3 regions of the Sphingobium amiense genome follow, and region 1 is predicted to be linked to each of the others. Evidence: predicted binding sites of a transcription regulator. Region 1 holds the regulator's gene; each other region holds the start of a gene.
What was found. Region 1 encodes LexA, which represses DNA repair genes until DNA is damaged. Its sites were predicted from a motif close to GTTCCNCNCTTGTTCT; they were not measured.
Positions count from the first base shown of each region.

Region 1 (3,268 bases):
TGGAAGCGCTGACCGCTGCCTCCGCCACGCTGCTGACCATTTATGACATGGCGAAAGCGCTGGATAAGGCGATGGTCATCGGCGACATCCGGCTTGAAGCCAAAAGCGGCGGCCGGTCCGGCGACTGGAAGCGCGGCGCATGAGCCTGCTGCCGGTGGCGGAAGCGCAGGCGCGCCTCTTCGCTCTGGCCCAGTCGCTGGCGGAAGAAGGCGTGCCTGTCGCACAGGCGGTCGGCCGATGGCTGGCGCGGGACGTGCGGGCGCTGCGCGATCAGCCCTGGGCGGCGCTTTCGGCGATGGACGGCTATGCCGTGCGCGCGTCGGAGCATCCCGGCCGCTGGCGCGTGGCGCAGGAAAGCGCGGCGGGCGGCCCGCTCCCCCTTCCTCTCGCGCCGGGAGAAGCCTGCCGCATCTTCACCGGCGCGCCCCTGCCCGACGGCGCGGACGCGATCCTCATTCAGGAGAATGCCCGGCGCGACGGCGACCACATCGCCGCCTCCCCCGACCCTCTTGCCAAAGGCCAGCATGTCCGCAAGGCCGCATCCGACTTCGCGACCGGCGATATTCTGTTGAAGTCCGGCGCTGCAATCGGAGCCGCCCAGATCGCCGTCGCCGTGCTCGCCGGGCATGATCGCCTGCCCGTGCGCCGCCGCCTGACCGTCGCGATCCTGTCGACGGGCAATGAACTCGTCCCGCCGGGCGCGCCCGTTCCGCCGGGGTCGCTGCCTTCGTCGAACGCGCCGATGCTGGCGGCCATGCTGGCGGGGCCGCCCTGCGACATCGTCGACATCGGCATCGTCGCCGATGACCTTCCGGCGCTCGCCACCGCCTTCGAACGCGCGAAGGACGCTGACATCATCGTTTCGACCGGGGGCGCGTCGGTCGGCGATCACGACCTCGTCCGCCCCGCCTTCGATAAAGCGGGCGGCGCGCTCGACTTCTGGAAGATCCGGATGCGCCCCGGTAAGCCGCTGATGGCCGGACGGATGGGGAATGCGCTGTTCCTGGGCCTGCCCGGCAATCCGGTATCGGCCTTCGTCACCGCCACGCTCTTCCTGCTGCCGCTCGTGCGCCACATGAGCGGGGCGGCGGACCCGCTCCCCCGCACCGCTCAGGCACGCCTCGCCTCCGCATTGCCGCAGGTCGGGGAGCGTGACGACTATCTGAGAGCCTATCGGGGTGCCGGCGGCGTCGTCTCTGTCACATCGCAGGACAGCGCGGCCACGGCCGCCCTTTCGCTCGCCGACTGCCTGATTGTCCGCGCCGCTGGCAGCCCACCTGCCGCACCGGGCGACATCGTGTCGATTCTGCCGCTGTGAATCTTCTGGCCTAGCGGAACTGCTGCTCGCCCGGAGGGGAATTGTGACGCTGCTCGTCGCCCATCTGCCGGTCGAGCGGCCGCAGGCGGCGAACATCCCGCTCCCTGACCCGCACCGGCGGATTGTGGCGGAGGTCAGGGCGGGTATCGGGCATGCATTCTCTCCTGCACCGATCGTCGTCGGCTTCCCCGCACGAACGCCGTGCTGATCCTTCCGTTCCATGCGGCTCGCCACACGGTTTGCCGCTTGACGAACCTCCATGTGTTTCCTATGCGTTCCTCATACGTTCCACGGAGGACCGATGCGATGTTGACGCCGAAGCAGCAGGAATTGCTGAGTTTCATCCAGACCCGACTGGAAGAAGGCGGCGTCTCGCCCTCTTTCGAGGAGATGAAGGACGCGCTCGACCTGCGGTCCAAGTCGGGCATTCACCGCCTCATCAACGCGCTGGAGGAACGCGGTTTCATCCGCCGCCTGCCCAATCGTGCCCGTGCGCTCGAAGTGCTCAAGCTCCCCGACGCCATGCATCGCACGCCGGTGCCGTCCATCGCCCCGAAGGCGAAGGCATCCCCCGCCCTTCCCGTCGCTGCCAATGACGTGATCGAAATCCCGCTGCACGGCCGGATCGCGGCGGGCGTTCCCATCGAGGCGATGGAGGGGCAGAATATGCTGTCCGTGCCTGCCGCCCTGCTGGGTGCGGGCGATCATTATGCGCTCGAAGTGTCGGGCGATTCGATGATGGAGGCGGGCATCCTCGACGGCGACTTCGCCCTGATCCAGCGCACCGACGTCGCGCGCGAGGGGCAGATCGTCGTGGCACTGATCGACGAAAGCGAAGCGACGCTCAAATATTTCCGCCGCGACGGATCGCGCGTCCGGCTCGATCCCGCCAACGCCGCCTATGAACCGCAGATCTACGATCCCCGGCAGGTGCGCATTCAGGGCAAGCTCGCTGGCCTGCTGCGCCGATATAACTGAGGGCGCGGCCAGCCTGCGGCGGGCGCGATCCACGGGTGCGCGTCGCCGGGCTGGAGAACGGTGTGAACTTCGCCGCTTCGCAGGTCGATCGACAGGCCGCCGGTGCGCCGCAGCAGGCGGCTGTCGGCCTTCAGCCAGCGGGGGCGGCACCAGCGCGGCAGGCGGCGGTCGCTGACGATGATGTCGGCGTCGGCACATTGCTTCTCGAAAGGATCGCGGTCGATCCGGACCTTGCTGCGCGTGAAGAGGAGCCGCCACTTTCGCCCGCCGCCGGTCAGGTGCATGGCGCACAGATCGTCCGAGCATCGGGCGGCGGGATGATCCGCCAGCGCTGAAAGCGCGCCATCGAACCCGGCGCTTTCGGAAAAACTGTCCCGCACATAATCCCCCGCCCGGTCGCGCAGGATCGCCATGCCATCGGCGGTACGCACCGCCACATGCCGCCCGTCCCCCGTGACGAGCAGGTCCGGGGCGGGCGCGAGCAGCGCCAGAGCCATCGCCACGACAAGGGGCGGCGCCCCCCACCAGCGCATCCGCCCCCGCCACAACAGCATCCACAGCAGGCCCGTCATCGCAATTCCGAATGCCGCGGCGCTCGTCGTCGGGGCCAGCATCGTCGCCATCGGACTGCCCGCCACACCATGCGCGATGGCCAGCAACAGGTCGAGCGCCTGCCGCGTCAGCCACCAGAAAGGCGCGCCCGCGCCGACGCTGTCCATCAGCAGCGCAGCCGCTTCCAGAGGCATGACGACGAAGGTGGTCAGCGGAATGGCGACGATATTGGCGAACGCGCCCAGCAGCCCCGCCTTGTGAAAATGAAACAGCGCAATCGGCATCAGCGCCAGCTCGACCGCGAACCCCGTCGCCAGCGTCACGGCGAGCAGCCGCGCGGCCTTCCTCCAGCGGCGCTCGTCCCGCGCCGTCGCAAAGGCACGGAAGCGCCGATGCTCGCCCAGCGCCACCAGCGCCGTC
Region 1 is NZ_AP018664.1:1,556,951-1,560,218, forward strand. It holds gene moaC (cyclic pyranopterin monophosphate synthase MoaC) at 1-143, shown strand, start outside; gene SAMIE_RS07480 (molybdopterin molybdotransferase MoeA) at 140-1,318, shown strand; gene SAMIE_RS23330 (hypothetical protein) at 1,329-1,472, opposite strand; gene lexA (transcriptional repressor LexA) at 1,625-2,296, shown strand; gene SAMIE_RS07490 (ComEC/Rec2 family competence protein) at 2,257-3,268, opposite strand, start outside.

Region 2 (3,268 bases), 1.8 Mb from region 1:
CGCGAAATCGACGGGCGCGCTGCATGCGCTGCTTTCGGGCGCGGGCGCGCGTGACGCCGCCTGAAGGCCTGTCGGGCGAGGAAGCGCATTTCCGCGCGCTCGAACAGCTTTACCGGTCCGCGCCGATCAATCGCCTGTTCCGGTCGGAGCTGACGATCCCGCAGGCTGGGCGGTCGGTCATCGACTTCGATGTGGATGAGACCCAGTTCCACGCGGCGGGCGCGGTGCACGGCACCGTCTATTTCAAGATGCTGGACGATGCGGCCTTCTATGCCGCCAACAGTCTGGTCAGCGACCGTTTCCTTCTGACCACCGCGTTCAACCTGCTGTTCACGCGCCCTATCGGGCCGGGCCGAATCCGCGCCGAGGGCCGATGGATCAGCGGCAAGCGCCGCGTCTATGTCGCCGAGGCGAGTCTGATCGATTCGGACGGGGAAGAAGTCGGGCGCGGCACCGGCACTTTCATGCGGTCGCAATTCGCGCTGTCGTCGCTGCCGGGCTATGGCGGCTGAGGCGCGGCTGACCAGCGCGATGCTGGTCGGCGCGCTGCGGCGGCGCGTGGGGGAGCAGGGCGGCTTTGCCACCGTGGTGGCGAAGGGGGATGAGTTAAGCGGCGTCATCCTCATCCAGGCACTTGAAAAGGGGCGCTATTGCGGGCTGTTCGAGCGGGTCGCGCGGGTCGACGGCGGCTATGAACTGATGCGCTGCGGACCGGGCGGGGATGAGGCGGCGGAGGCCGTCGATCAATATCTGGGGCGTCGGCGGCGGTCGGACCCCGACCTGTGGATCGTCGAACTCGATATCCCGGATGCAGAACGGTTCGCCGCTGAAACGATCTGCTGATCGTTGACTCCCCGTCACGGTTCGTCCAGAGCGCCCGCCACGCCAACGCGCAGGTTGTCGCATTCGCCCAACGGGGGGCGGGCGCGGTAAACACGCAGACGGGAGGCGGCCTGACGTCGAACGGGAATATGGGTTAAGAATCGACGCCCCGGCCAAGAACCGCCTTATTTTGAGTAAAGATGAGTTTCCGCCTGAAAGCCGCGATCACCGCGGCGTTTGCCCTGTCCGCCATCGCTGCGGTCACGGCGTCCGACATGTCGATCGCAGGGGAAGCGATCCCGTCGGCCATTTCCCTTTCTACAGCGCTTCCGCAGGCGCCCGCAGCCGGATCGTCCGCTGTCGTCTTTGCCGCGCCGCGTGAAATCGCGCAGCCGCTTGGCAATGTAAACAATTCCACCCCTTCCGAAGTTCCCGCACGCAGCCTCGCTGCTCTGGTCGATGCGCAAGGCGCGCCCGAGGAGTTGGACGGCGACATGAAGTGCCTGGCCGGAGCGGTCTATTTCGAATCGAAGGGCGAAAGCCTCGAAGGCCAGTTGGCCGTTGCGCGCGTCATCATCAATCGCGCCCGGTCGGGCCGCTTCGCCAGCAGCCTGTGCGGCGTCGTCTATCAGCCCAGCCAGTTCAGCTTCGTGCGCGGCGGCGGGATGCCCCCGATCCGCACCGAGAGCCGTGACTGGCGCGAGGCCGTCGCCATCGCCCAGATCGCCGCAGAGGACGAATGGGACAGCCAGGCCGAAGGCGCGCTGTTCTTCCACGCGCGCCGCGTGTCGCCGGGCTGGGGCAAGACCCGGCTCGCGTCGATCGACAATCATATCTTTTACCGCTGACCCGCTGCGCCCCGCCGCGCAACCTTTCGGCCCTGAAATGCGACAGGCCGGTTCGGAGCGATCCGAATCGGCCTTTTCATTTGTTCCCATCCTGTTCTAATGATCGGGGATGGACAGCGCCCTCCCCGATAGCTGCTCGCCGCTGACGGATGGCACCGCGCTCGCCGTGGCGCGGGGCACGCTGCGGCTTTTCTTCCGGCACGACATGAGCGGGATACTGGAAGTGCCGCTGCCCAACGGGCGGCGCGCCGACATCATGGCGATCGACGGGGCGGGGCGGCTGACCATCGTCGAGATCAAGTGCAGCCGCGCGGACCTGTTGGGCGACATGAAGTGGCCCGACTATTTCGACTATTGCGACCGTTTCTTCTGGGCGGTGCCGGCGGGGTTCGACATCGCCCTGTTCGACAGCGAGGCGCTATGGCCGGGGCGCACCGGCCTGATCGTCGCGGATCAATATGACGCCGAACTGGTCCGCCCCGCCCCGGTCGAACCGCTGGCGGCGGCGCGGCGCAAGGCGGAAACGCTGCGCTTCGCGCGGCGCGCGGCCCGGCGGCTGACCGCGATCGGCGATCCCGATCATGCCGCGGAGCTGGGCTGGTAGAGCGCGCCGACCGCCCTTAAAAGACCGGACCCTGCACCGGGCCGCTGGGCTTTTTGCTGGCCTTCGCCGCGTCGAGCGCTTCGACGAGGCCGGGGGTGCGATTGTCGCGCTGCGCATAGTCGCGCGCGGACATGCCCGCGATGGTGTCGCGCTTGGCCGGGTTCGCGCCCTGCGCCACCAGCAGGCGGACGAGGCCGAGATCACGCAACTGCACCGCCCGGATCAGCGGGGTTTCGCCGCTGTCATTCGCCTTGTCGACCTGCGCGTTGAAGGTCAGGAGCGTGCGCACCCCTTCCTCGAACCGGCCCTGCACCGCATCCATCAGCGGCGTGTTGCCGCCATTGTCGGTCAGGTTGGGATTGGCCCCCTTCGCCAGCAGGAAGGCAAGCCAGGTCGCGTCGCGCCGGGCGACGACGATGTGCAGCGCATTTTCGCCGCTGTTGACGTCACGGCTGTTGACCACGGTGGAGCCGGGCTTCTGGAGCAGGTCGGTGGCTTTCTGCCCGTCCTTGTCCTTCACGGCCTTGAGGAAATTATAGGCGTCGGAAAATTGCGCCTGCGCCGGGGCGGGCGCCAGCAGCGCCAGGGCGATCGACCCCAAGAAAGCGGAAAGGATGCGGTTCTTCATGATGCGTCCCACTGGATTGCAAATGCCCACCTAGCAGGGCATGGCTGGCCTTGCCATGAACAAACACGTCACCGCCGCGCTGATGCCCGCCCTCGCCCTGCTTGCCGCCTGCAATATGGGAGGCGCGGGCAACGCATCAAGCGACAGCGCGCCGGGCGAACTGGTCGGCGCGAAGATCGGCGCGCCCTTCACCCTCACTAATCAGGACGGGAAGCCGACCCGCTGGAACGATTTCACCGGCCAGTGGCGCATCGTCTATTTCGGCTACACCTATTGCCCGGACATCTGCCCGGTCGACCTGCAACGCATCATGCAGGGCTTTGCGCGGTTCGAGAAGGAAAAGCCCAAGCTCGCCGCCAAGGTGCA
Region 2 is NZ_AP018664.1:3,328,727-3,331,994, forward strand. It holds gene SAMIE_RS16245 (PTS sugar transporter subunit IIA) at 1-64, shown strand, start outside; gene SAMIE_RS16250 (PaaI family thioesterase) at 24-512, shown strand; gene SAMIE_RS16255 (DUF1491 family protein) at 502-843, shown strand; gene SAMIE_RS16260 (cell wall hydrolase) at 1,023-1,670, shown strand; gene SAMIE_RS16265 (MmcB family DNA repair protein) at 1,780-2,274, shown strand; gene SAMIE_RS16270 (ankyrin repeat domain-containing protein) at 2,291-2,902, opposite strand; gene SAMIE_RS16275 (SCO family protein) at 2,943-3,268, shown strand, end outside.
Region 2: a site for LexA is predicted at 1,753-1,768, ahead of SAMIE_RS16265 (MmcB family DNA repair protein). Genes of this name have one in related genera too.

Region 3 (3,268 bases), on a different replicon from region 1:
CCGACGCCCAGCGCGACGATCTTGAAACGCTCGGCGCCATCCCGGTGATGCTGCCCGCGGCCGATGGCCAGATTGCCCGCTCGATCCCGCTGCGCGAAGTGGCGCGGTTCAGCTACACCCAGGGGCTGAACCAGATCAGCCGCGAGAACGGCAAGCGCATGGTGGTCGTGCAGGTCAACGTCCGCGGCCGAGATCTGGGCGGATTTGTGCAGGAAGCGCAGGCGAAGATCGGCAACCTCGATCTTCCGCCCGGCATGTATACAGCCTGGGGCGGCACATTCGAAAGCCTGCAATCGGCCCGGCTGCGCTTGCTGATCGTCGTGCCAATCTGCTTCGTTGCCATCTACGCACTGCTCTACATGGCACTCGGCGGGCTCGTGCCGGCAGCGATCGTCTTTAGCGCGGTGCCGATGGCGCTCGCCGGCGGCGTGTTCGCGCTGCTCCTGCGCGGCATCCCGTTTTCGATCACCGCGGCGGTCGGGTTTATCGCGCTGTCGGGCGTGGCGGTGCTCAACGGCCTTGTCATGATGAGCGCGATCCGCAAGCGACGCGAAGAAGGGGCGGGCGAGGAAGACGCCATCGTCAGTGGCGCGATGCAGCGCGTGCGCCCCGTGTTGATGACGGCGTTAGTCGCCAGTCTCGGATTTGTGCCGATGGCATTGGCAACCGGTACGGGTGCCGAAGTCCAGCGGCCGCTCGCGACCGTGGTCATCGGCGGACTGATCACCTCGACCGTGCTCACATTGCTCGTTTTGCCGGCGATCACGGCTCTTGCTGCTCGGTGGCAAGTCCGCCGTGATCAACGATCCAAGATCGACGCCGCTGTCCAGAGTTAACGGCGGGCCACGAAGGCTACACTACCGAGGAGTGGACGGTCAGCTAAGTTGACCGTCCGCTGGTTGGCGGGATAAGTCGGGCTTCGAAGAGCAGCATTGGATCGCGGCAGGGGCGTCCTCAAGAGACGAGTCTCATTTGGAAATTGCGGAGGTGTCTCTTTTCGAAGTTGCGCTTACAAATTCTTAGAGCGATAATAAGAATTATGTTAAATATCAATATCTTATAAGAATATCAGTCCCGATACAACGCGGAGACCTTTCATGGAAGTCCGATTGAGCGCGACACCTAAAGGCAACGGATTTCAGGCAACGGTCGCATTGCCCGATGGGGTATCGATCAGCTCGGCCGAATCCTATCCCACCGAAGCCGAAGCGATCACCGCGGCGGCCGTGAAGTTGTTGGAGATGCCCGATCGCCTGATGCGCGCGACCGCAGTAGAAGCCGATCTTGCGATCAGCGGCAGCTCATCGCCGGCGTAGCGCCGCCAAGGTGTCCGGCATGATCGTGTAGACTGCCTCGCGCTGGGCGCCGCGATTTTGATGATCCACCCGATAGCCCTGATAGTGGCGTCGCAGGAGGCCGCCCCGACATAGATCCGACACTGCGCGGCTGACATTGCAGCGGCCCGATTGGCGAACCCGCTCACGGACCCTTTCTTCAATGACACGGTCAGCCTGTGTCGGATCGGCCGGTAGTTCGTCAGCCTGCTCAAGTGCCGACCGCACGGTTTCGATCGTCGAACGGCGCCAGGGTGTACGCTGCGCGATCGGAGCCAGCGCATCGCACAGCCAGTCGCGGACAGGCACGGCGTCGCCGTTCACCATCACGCTCGGTCCAGCCCTGCCCTTTTCGTCAGCGACTTCCTCCAGGAGCTGGAGGAGCATGTAGGAGAATTTTGGCCGCGGCGAAGCTGCGGCGATCGCCGCCAAAAGCCCCGGCGTGTCCATCCCTCGCGCGGGTTCGACGGATGCTTCGAATAGGTCTGCCTGATGGAACATAGCATGAATCTACTATGCACTTTGGTGGATGTGAATCCCACAAAGGACCGAAGGCGCTTTTTTTCTGGCGGATTCCACAGGCTTCGGAAGCGGTGCATTTGAGCTGCTTGACTCATCGCCGGGAACAGGAACAAATAAGGAACGAATCAACGAGTCCCGAGTCTCCTGAATGCCATGCGTCAATCAACCGTCCTTGAAGATTTGCGAGCGCGCATCGCGCGTATCGAGGGCGTAGGCGTTCAGCGCGAAGCGATCCCGTTCGGCATCGACGAACTGGATCAGCGATTGCCGGGCGGAGGCATTGCTGCAGGTGCTCTCCATGAAATGATGGGCAGTCCCGATCTCGCGGACGAGGCGAGTGCGACGGTCTTTCTGGCGGGAATCCTGGCGCGAATGGAAGGTCCCGTCTTCTGGTGCCTGCGCTGGCGCGACCTGTTTGCCCCTGCCCTTCATCTCGCCGGTCTTCATCCAGATCGGGTCATCTATGTCGAGGCCGGCAGCGACACCAATGTCCTGCTCGCGATGGAGGAGTGCCTGCATCACCCTGGCATCGCCGGTGTGGTTGGCGAAGTCGGGAAATATTCGACTACTGCATCGAAGCGCCTGCAATTGGCGGCGGAAAGCTCGGGTGTAGCGGCCTTCGTGTTTCGTCGCGCGGCGAAGGCCGAACAGGTCGCCGAAGGGACGGCAGCGATGACACGCTGGCGGATCACCGCTTCACCAAGCGAAGATCTCGGTCTGCCGAGCCTGGGTCGCCCTCGCTGGCATGTGGATTTGGAACGTGTGCGCGGTGGTAATCCGCACGCCTGGATCGTGGAGGCGTGCGATGCGACGGGTCGTATCGCTCTTCCTGCCGCACTGGTCGACCGACCGGCTGCGGCGGAAGATCGCAAAATTGTCGCCTGAGTGCCGTGACGGCCTGGTCCTTGATCTTCCGCTGGTGACCGCGGTGCCCGATCACGGCAGGAAAGTCATTGCTGCCGTCGATGCCGAGGCTAAGGCGCTCGGTGTCCGCGTCGGCATGACCGTGACGAAGGCCCGAGCGTTTGCCCCTGAATTGCAGGTCGTCGATGCCGACCCGGAGGGCGACCTGCAGGGACTTCGCGATCTCGCGCTATGGGCGGGCCGCCGATACTCACCCTTCGTATCACCGGATGCGCCCGACGGAATCTGGCTCGACATCACCGGCTGCGCGGGTCTCTTTGGCACCGAGAAGGCGCTGCTCAAGGATCTCCATCGCCGTGTTGCCGCGTCGGGGCTGGCTCTGCAGATCGCTGTGGCCGACACTGCAGGCTGCGCCCATGCCGTTGCGCGGCATGTACCCGCCGGCCGGCCGGTCACGATCGAGCCGGGCGGACACCGCACTGCCATTTCCATCCTGCCGATATCGGCGTTGCGATTGCCAGGACGCGAGGTCGAAGGTTTGCGCAAGC
Region 3 is NZ_AP018666.1:60,076-63,343, reverse strand. It holds gene SAMIE_RS21705 (efflux RND transporter permease subunit) at 1-836, shown strand, start outside; gene SAMIE_RS21700 (hypothetical protein) at 1,098-1,316, shown strand; gene SAMIE_RS21695 (hypothetical protein) at 1,302-1,721, opposite strand; gene SAMIE_RS21690 (ImuA family protein) at 2,010-2,741, shown strand; gene SAMIE_RS21685 (DUF6504 family protein) at 2,662-3,268, shown strand, end outside.
Region 3: a site for LexA is predicted at 1,963-1,978, ahead of SAMIE_RS21690 (ImuA family protein). Genes of this name have one in related genera too.